Regions from separate parts of the Citrobacter farmeri genome, predicted to be linked through region 3. Evidence: predicted binding sites of a transcription regulator. Region 3 holds the regulator's gene; each other region holds the start of a gene.

Region 1 (3,143 bases), 260 kb from region 3:
CATCGTCCATTACGTCGACAAGCTGGATGGCAAACCGCTGCTCACCGGTAAGAAAAACCCGGCCATTGACGAGTGGCTGCGCAAAGTGAACAGCTACGCCAACCACCTGCTGCTACCCCGCTTCGCAAAATCTGCGTTTGATGAATTTTCCTCGCCTTCAGCGCGCAAATACTTTACTGAAAAGAAAGAGGCGATGATCGGCAGTTTTGCCGATCATCTGGCACATTCCGCTGGCCTGACCAAAAAAATCAGTGATGATTTACGCGCACTGGACAAGCTCATCGTGCAACCAAATGGCGTGAACGGTGAACTTTCCGAAGATGACATCCAGTTATTTCCTCTGCTGCGTAACCTGACGCTGGTGGCCGGTATTAACTGGCCAACACGCGTCGCAGACTATCGCGATAATATGGCGAAACAGACGCAGATCAATCTGTTATCATCCATGGCAATTTAACGTTCGCCGGCGGTGGCTGGGTTATACAGGCCACCGCTATTTTCAGTTTTTTCTACTGGCGGAGTGCGCGCTGGTGACACATGCTGCGTTATGTCAGGATTATGATGATCGCATCATGTAGAGGAACCCCATGAAGAGAATTTTTTTTGCTGCCGCATTGATAGTTGGCGGCCTGTTGACCGGCTGTAATCAGCTCACACAGTACACCGTAAGTGAACAAGAAATTAATCAGGCGCTCGAAAAGCGTAACAACTTTGCCAAAGATATCGGACTTCCGGGCGTTGCCGATGCACATATCGTACTGAACAACCTCGCCAGCCAGATCGGGCGTGAAGAGCCAAACAAAGTGACGCTGACCGGCGATGCAAACCTGGATATGAATTCGCTATTTGGTAGCCAGAAGGCAACCATCAAGCTGAAACTGAAAGCGCTGCCAGTCTTTAATAAAGAAAAAGGCGCCATCTTCCTGCAGGAAATGGAAGTGGTGGATGCCACCGTGACGCCGGAAAAAATGCAGTCGGTGCTGCAAACTCTGATGCCCTATCTGAACCAGTCGCTACGCAATTACTTTAACCAGCAACCGGCGTATGTCCTGCGCGAAGACAGCAGCAAGGGCGAAGCGCTGGCGAAGAAATATGCGAAAGGAATTGAAGTGAAACCGGGCGAAATTATCATCCCGTTCACGGATTAACCGACAAAGGCGCTGCGGCGCCTTTTTTTACGTGCAAACGAAAACGTTTCCGCATATCCTTTGTTTCCGGCAAAAATGACATCCCCCAGCCGGAGCATATTGATGACTGCACCCTCCCAGGTTTTAAAGATTCGCCGCCCAGACGACTGGCACCTTCACCTTCGCGATGGCGAAATGTTGAAAACGGTCGTGCCGTACACCAGCGACATTTATGCACGTGCGATAGTGATGCCCAACCTGGCACCACCGATCACCACGGTGGATGCGGCAATCGCCTACCGTCAGCGCATACTCGATGCGGTCCCTGCCGGACACACCTTCACCCCGCTGATGACCTGTTATTTAACGGACACGCTCGACCCCACTGAACTGGAGCGCGGTTTTCGCGAAGGCGTTTTCACCGCGGCAAAACTCTATCCGGCCAATGCCACCACCAACTCCAGCCATGGTGTCACCTCCATTGATGCAATCATGCCGGTACTTGAGCGCATGGAAAAACTGGGTATGCCGCTGCTGGTACATGGCGAAGTCACCCACGCCGATATCGACATTTTTGACCGCGAAGCGCGCTTTATTGAGACGGTGATGGAGCCCCTGCGCCAGCGCCTGCCCGCACTGAAAGTCGTCTTTGAGCACATCACCACCAAAGATGCGGCGGAGTATGTCCGTGATGGTAACGAGTTACTGGCCGCGACGATCACGCCACAGCACCTGATGTTTAACCGTAACCACATGCTGGTGGGTGGGATTCGCCCACACCTTTACTGCCTGCCGATCCTGAAACGCAATGTACACCAACAGGCACTGCGAGAACTGGTTGCCAGCGGCTTTGAACGCGCCTTCCTCGGTACCGACTCCGCCCCACACGCCCGTCATCGTAAAGAATCGAGCTGTGGCTGCGCCGGATGCTTTAACGCCCCGACGGCGCTGGCGAGTTATGCGAGCGTGTTTGAAGAGATGAATGCCCTGACGCACTTTGAAGCCTTCTGTTCACTGAACGGTCCGCGATTCTACGGTCTGCCGGTGAATGAAACCTTCATTGAGCTGGTACGTGAGGAGCAGCAGGTTCCGGAGAGCATCACGCTGACCGACGATACGCTGGTGCCGTTCCTCGGGGGCGAAACGGTACGCTGGTCAATCAAAAAGTAAAAAAAACAGCGCCGCCTGTTGTAACCTGGTCAAGTTAACTGTATAAATAACCAGTATATTCAACAGGGGGCCATTATGCGTATTGAAGTCACTATTGCTAAAACTTCACCTTTGCCTGCCGGTGCCATTGACGCCCTGGCAGGTGAACTCTCCCGCCGTATTACTCACCACTTTCCCGACAATGACGGTAACGTGACCGTTCGTTACGCTGCGGCGAATAATTTGTCCGTGATCGGCGCGACGAAAGAGGATAAAGAACGGATCAGCGAAATTCTCCAGGAAACCTGGGAGAGCGCCGACGACTGGTTCATTAAAGAATAAAAATGCTATGCCGTAGTCTTTTTTGCCGGGTCGCCCCGGCTTTTTTTATCCTGTCATTTTTATCCTGCTATCCTTCAGACAACCTCTTTACAGGCTCCATTTAAAAAACCACGCCGTCCTGACAATTGATTATATTTTCACCTGTCACGCAAAAATATTGCACAACATACTTAAAAAGAGTGAACAAGATGGTGATTAATTACTCATAAATTCTTAATTTGCAGAAATTTATGCTCCTCCCTCTTTAAAATCTCAGTGAATACCCTTATTTATTGATATACTGAAGTTGCTTCAGATAAAAACGCATTGAACCTCGAAAACCGTTGTCTTGTAACACGAATTAGGGGGCATGATGGAAAAGAATAATGAAGTCATTCAGACTCATCCGCTTGTGGGATGGGACATCAGCACCGTAGATAGCTATGACGCGCTGATGCTGCGTTTGCACTACCAGACTCCGAATCGCCCTGAACCAGATGGTACGGAAGTGGGTCAAACGCTCTGGTTAACCACCGATGTTGCCAG
Region 2 (3,143 bases), 2.4 Mb from region 3:
CCGGAAGCCACGCCTCAAGGGCACAACCTCCAAATAGACATCGTTTACGGCGTGGACTACCAGGGTATCTAATCCTGTTTGCTCCCCACGCTTTCGCACCTGAGCGTCAGTCTTCGTCCAGGGGGCCGCCTTCGCCACCGGTATTCCTCCAGATCTCTACGCATTTCACCGCTACACCTGGAATTCTACCCCCCTCTACGAGACTCAAGCCTGCCAGTTTCGAATGCAGTTCCCAGGTTGAGCCCGGGGATTTCACATCCGACTTGACAGACCGCCTGCGTGCGCTTTACGCCCAGTAATTCCGATTAACGCTTGCACCCTCCGTATTACCGCGGCTGCTGGCACGGAGTTAGCCGGTGCTTCTTCTGCGGGTAACGTCAATGAATGCGGTTATTAACCACATCCCCTTCCTCCCCGCTGAAAGTACTTTACAACCCGAAGGCCTTCTTCATACACGCGGCATGGCTGCATCAGGCTTGCGCCCATTGTGCAATATTCCCCACTGCTGCCTCCCGTAGGAGTCTGGACCGTGTCTCAGTTCCAGTGTGGCTGGTCATCCTCTCAGACCAGCTAGGGATCGTCGCCTTGGTGAGCCGTTACCTCACCAACAAGCTAATCCCATCTGGGCACATCCGATGGCAAGAGGCCCGAAGGTCCCCCTCTTTGGTCTTGCGACATTATGCGGTATTAGCTACCGTTTCCAGTAGTTATCCCCCTCCATCGGGCAGTTTCCCAGACATTACTCACCCGTCCGCCACTCGTCAGCGAAGCAGCAAGCTGCTTCCTGTTACCGTTCGACTTGCATGTGTTAGGCCTGCCGCCAGCGTTCAATCTGAGCCATGATCAAACTCTTCAATTTAAGTTTGATGCTCGTGAATTAAACTTCGTAATGAATTACGTGTTCACTCAGAGACTTGGTATTCATTTTTCGTCTTGCGACGTTAAGAATCCATGTCACTTTGAGTGCCCACACAGATTGTCTGATAAATTGTTAAAGAGCAGTTGCGACGCGCTTCAGCGCTCTGTCGCGAGGTGGCGTATATTACGCTTTCCTCTTTCAGAGTCAACCCTGATTTTCAGGATTTTTCTCTTCAACCGAACCGGCTGTTTGTGTGAAGTGATTCACATCCGCCGTGTCGATGGAGGCGCATTATAGGGAGTTCCCGAGTATCCGCAATAGAAAAATATCAGAAAAATGACTGACTGCTGCATTCCCCAGCAAAACCCCGCCTTATACCCTTTTACACACAGACTTATCCACAATCACAGGGATCATTTGCCCGATCTTTCCTCCTGCATGGGATCGTTATAGAGAGAAAATTAGCGCCAGAATCGAAAAAGAAAAATTCGCGAGCGTTGCGCAAACGTTTTCGTTACAATGCCCCCGCAAAAGAAAGGATGCCCCGTAAGGGGCGTTAGCTAAGTTTTTCACGAAAAATTCAGCTAACGCTCTCTGTAATCGTCAAATCCAGGGGATTTACCATGCAACAACGTCGTCCAGTCCGCCGCGCTCTGCTCAGTGTTTCTGACAAAGCCGGTATCGTCGAATTCGCCCAGGCACTTTCCGCACGTGGTGTGGAGCTACTGTCGACAGGGGGCACTGCCCGTCTGTTAGCAGAGAAAGGTCTGCCGGTGACCGAAGTTTCCGATTACACCGGTTTCCCGGAAATGATGGATGGACGCGTGAAGACCCTGCATCCTAAGGTACACGGCGGCATCCTCGGTCGTCGCGGCCAGGATGACGGGATTATGGAACAGCACGGTATCGCGCCAATCGATATGGTGGTTGTTAACCTTTATCCGTTCGCCCAGACCGTTGCCCGTGAAGGCTGCTCACTGGAAGATGCGGTAGAGAATATCGATATTGGCGGGCCGACCATGGTGCGCTCCGCCGCGAAGAACCATAAAGATGTCGCCATTGTGGTGAAGAGCAGCGACTACAACGCCATTATTAACGAGATGGATGCTAACGAAGGCTCACTGACCCTCGACACCCGTTTCGACCTCGCAATTAAAGCCTTCGAACACACCGCCGCTTACGACAGCATGATCGCCAACTACTTTGGCAGCATGGTTCCGGCCTATCACGGCGAAAGCAAAGAAGCCGCAGGTCGTTTCCCGCGCACGCTGAACCTGAACTTCATTAAGAAGCAGGATATGCGTTATGGCGAGAACAGCCACCAGCAGGCTGCCTTCTATATAGAAGAAGATGTTAAAGAAGCATCCGTTGCTACCGCGACCCAGGTACAGGGTAAAGCGCTGTCTTATAACAACATCGCTGATACCGACGCAGCGCTGGAGTGTGTCAAAGAGTTCGCCGAACCCGCCTGCGTGATTGTGAAGCATGCTAACCCCTGCGGCGTAGCGGTAAGCACCTCGATTCTCGATGCATACGACCGTGCGTATAAAACGGATCCGACCTCTGCCTTTGGCGGCATTATTGCCTTCAACCGCGAACTGGATGCGGAAACCGCGCAGGCCATTATTTCCCGTCAGTTTGTCGAGGTGATTATCGTCCCGTCCGCCAGCGAAGATGCGCTTAAAATCACCGCCGCCAAGCAGAACGTTCGCGTTCTGACCTGCGGCCAATGGGCGCAGCGCGTGCCGGGTCTGGATTTCAAACGTGTTAACGGGGGTCTGTTGGTTCAGGACCGCGATCTGGGGATGGTCACTGCCGGTGAAATGCGCGTGGTCACTAAGCGCCAGCCGACCGAACAGGAACTGCGTGACGCGCTGTTCTGCTGGAAAGTCGCGAAGTTCGTTAAATCCAACGCCATTGTTTACGCCAAAGAGAACATGACCATCGGCATTGGCGCAGGCCAGATGAGCCGCGTCTACTCCGCCAAAATCGCCGGGATCAAAGCCGCTGATGAAGGCCTGGAAGTGAAAGGTTCCGCCATGGCCTCCGATGCCTTCTTCCCTTTCCGCGATGGTATTGATGCTGCCGCCGCCGTCGGTGTGAGCTGCGTGATCCAGCCTGGCGGTTCTATCCGTGATGATGAAGTGATTGCTGCCGCTGATGAACACGGTATTGCAATGATCTTCACCGACATGCGCCACTTCCGCCATTAATGGAGCGAGACATGAAAGTATTAGTTATCGGAAACGGCGGGCGCGAGCACGCTCTGGCATGGAAAGCCGCT
Region 3 (3,143 bases):
CGACAGCTGATTGTCGATTTTTACCGCCACTTTGATGACGTGGAGTTGCTGGTCTTTCAGGAGGTGTTCAACGGCGTCTGGGACGCGCTGTCAGATGGCAGGGTTGAACTCGCTATCGGCGCAACCCAGGCGATCCCGGTCGGAGGACGATACACCTTCCGCGATATGGGCAAGCTGAGCTGGTGTTGTGTCGTTGCCAGCACACATCCGCTGGCCGCCATGAGCGGGCCTCTCAGTGATGACACGTTGCGCAACTGGCCGTCACTGGTACTGGAAGATACCTCCCGCACGCTGCCGAAACGCGTGACCTGGTTGCTGGACAACCAGAAGCGGGTGGTGGTTCCGGACTGGGATTCCTCCGCGACCTGTATCAGCGCCGGGCTTTGTGTCGGTATGGTGCCGACGCATTTTGCCAAGCCGTATCTCAATAAGAGACAGTGGGTGGCATTGAACCTGGAGAACCCTTTCCCGGATGCGGGGTGTTGCCTGACCTGGCAGCAGAATGATATGTCACCCGCGCTAATCTGGCTGCTTGACTATCTGGGAGACAGCGAAACGCTGAACAAAGAGTGGTTGCGGGAGCCTGACGAGACTCCCGCAGAAGACGTTTAGCGACGGTAGTCGCGGAAAGGACCATCCGCAACGGAGCGACGCTCCACCAGGCGCGGGTGGACCTCAATGGACTGCGACTCTTCGCGCTTATTGACGATACGGTCCAGCAGCATGTTAAAGGCTGTCTCACCCAGGGAATCTTTAGGCTGGTGGATGGTGGTCAATGCTGGCGTAAAGAAGCGGGCGTTGCGCACATTGTCATAGCCGATCAGCGATACGTCCTGCGGTACGCGAAGGCCCATCTCATCGGCGGCACAAAGGGCACCCATTGCCATAATATCGCCGCCACAGAAGACCGCCGTTGGGCGATGCGCTTGCGACAAAATTTGCTGCATGGCGCGGTAGCCGGATTCAGGCTCGAAGTCGCCCTGTACAATCCAGTTCTCTGGCACTTTAATCAGCGCTTCATCCATCGCTTTCATAAAACCGGCCAGACGGCCAGCGCCCGTATTGCGTTCCATCAGCCCCGGAATCACACCAATTTCACGGTGTCCGCGTTCGACCAGGTAGCGGCCAGCCATATAACCGCCTTCAAAGGCGTTATCAATTACGGTATCGGTGAAGTCGGCTTTGGCTTCGCCCCAGTCCATAACCACCATCGGGATATGACGATACTCTTCCAGCATCGAAAGCAGGGGATCGGGATATTCGGAACACATCACCAGCAGACCATCAACGCGTTTTTGCGCCATCATGGACAGATAGGCACGCTGTTTTTCCAGATTGTTCCAGACGTTACCAAGGATCAGGGTATAGCCCTTCTGGAAGCAGTTCTTCTCAACCGCTTCAATAATTTCGGCAAAGTAGGGGGCTTCGCTGCTGGTCGCCAGCAAACCGATAGACTTGGTATGGTTTACCTTCAGGCTACGGGCAACAGCGCTGGGGGAATAGTGCAATTCTTTGATTGCCGCCCACACTGCATTGCGTGTTTCTTCAGCGACGAAACGCGTTTTGTTAATTACGTGTGATACGGTTGTAGTGGAAACGTTTGCGCGTTTCGCTACATCTTTAATTGTTGCCATTAAATCTCACTCCAGACCCAACCTGAACATTAAAATACGCAAGTAAACGTTTGCCTTTACTCATCCTGTGCGCAACATCGTGGGTGCGGCATGACGGGAAAACGCCACAGAGCGTCAGGAAGGGGTCAATGGCCGGTACGCTAATCAAGTAAGCGTCGAATTTTGGCTGATCTTAACGAAAAGGGGAAGTATTAAAAGCACATATCACTCTAAATCGTGGGAGATTTTTGCACTCAAGTGTGCAAAAATGCGCTATATCACTTTTTGTGTGGGAATAAAAAGGAGAAAAGTTGATGAGCACCGATCTGAAATTTTCATTAGTGACCACGTTTATTGTTCTGGCTTTAATCGTTGCTGGCGGTCTGACAGCGGCAATGCATTGATTTCCCCTCGGGGGAGTGTCTGCTCCCTCGAACCTCCTGCCATATTGTTATTGAATCTGCAAAAGTCTTTTGTATTTTTGTTAACTTCTCTTTTTTTGTGATTGATGTCATGCTTTTGACTCTTAGTTAAGCATCGCGATCCGTCGCGAAGAGCCGGAGTCATCACTGCATGAAAATTAATTATCCGTTACTGGCGCTGGCTATCGGCGCATTCGGCATCGGCACGACCGAATTCTCGCCGATGGGGCTATTACCCGTCATCGCGCGTGGTGTCGATGTGTCTATTCCTGCGGCTGGTATGCTGATTAGCGCCTATGCGGTCGGCGTGATGGTCGGCGCACCGCTGATGACGCTGCTGCTGTCACATCGCGGGCGACGTAATGCGCTGATTTTTCTGATGGCTATCTTTACGCTTGGTAACGTGCTCTCGGCGATTTCTCCGGATTACACCACACTGATGCTGTCACGCATTTTAACCAGCCTTAACCACGGCGCGTTCTTCGGCCTGGGTTCCGTTGTGGCAGCCAGCGTGGTGCCGAAGCACAAACAGGCCAGCGCCGTTGCCACGATGTTTATGGGGCTGACCATCGCCAACATCGGCGGCGTTCCGGCGGCGACCTGGCTGGGTGAAACCATCGGCTGGCGAATGTCGTTCATGGCAACCGCGGGTCTGGGCGTGATTTCAATGCTGAGTCTCTTTTTCTCGTTGCCGAAAGGCGGTGCCGGGGCGCGACCGGAAGTGAAAAAAGAGCTCGCGGTGTTAATGCGTCCTCAGGTGCTTTCTGCGCTGCTGACCACCGTGTTGGGGGCGGGCGCAATGTTTACGCTGTATACCTATATTTCACCCGTCCTGCAAAGCATCACCCATGCCACTCCGGCCTTTGTTACCGGGATGCTGGTTCTGATCGGCGTGGGCTTTTCCATTGGTAACTACCTCGGTGGCAAACTGGCCGATCGCTCGGTTAACGGTACGCTGAAGGGCTTTTTGCTGCTGCTGATGATGATTATGTTGGCCATCCCCTTGTTGGCACAAAATGAACTGGGGGCGGCGATCGGTATGGTGGTATGGGGGGCGGCGACTTTTGCGGTAGTGCCTCCGCTGCAAATGCGCGTCATGCGTGTGGCT

Evidence for each region. The regulator PurR, encoded in region 3, represses purine synthesis genes. The targets are predictions, from matches to a motif close to CANGCAAACGTTTGCNTG.
Region 1: the regulator PurR is predicted to act here: its motif matches at 1,185-1,202, upstream of pyrC (dihydroorotase).
Region 2: the regulator PurR is predicted to act here: its motif matches at 1,358-1,375, upstream of purH (bifunctional phosphoribosylaminoimidazolecarboxamide formyltransferase/IMP cyclohydrolase).

What each region holds. Positions count from the first base shown of each region.
Region 1 covers NZ_CP077291.1:2,754,115-2,757,257, forward strand. The annotation lists gene grxB (glutaredoxin 2) at 1-457, shown strand, start outside; gene I6L53_RS13020 (lipoprotein) at 588-1,148, shown strand; gene pyrC (dihydroorotase) at 1,251-2,297, shown strand; gene dinI (DNA damage-inducible protein I) at 2,373-2,618, shown strand; gene bssS (biofilm formation regulator BssS) at 2,971-3,143, shown strand, end outside.
Region 2 covers NZ_CP077291.1:108,327-111,469, reverse strand. The annotation lists rRNA gene I6L53_RS00550 (16S ribosomal RNA) at 1-859, opposite strand, end outside; gene purH (bifunctional phosphoribosylaminoimidazolecarboxamide formyltransferase/IMP cyclohydrolase) at 1,483-3,072, shown strand; gene purD (phosphoribosylamine--glycine ligase) at 3,084-3,143, shown strand, end outside.
Region 3 covers NZ_CP077291.1:2,495,295-2,498,437, reverse strand. The annotation lists gene punR (DNA-binding transcriptional activator PunR) at 1-612, shown strand, start outside; gene purR (HTH-type transcriptional repressor PurR) at 609-1,634, opposite strand; gene cydH (cytochrome bd-I oxidase subunit CydH) at 1,928-2,017, shown strand; gene I6L53_RS11700 (MFS transporter) at 2,187-3,143, shown strand, end outside.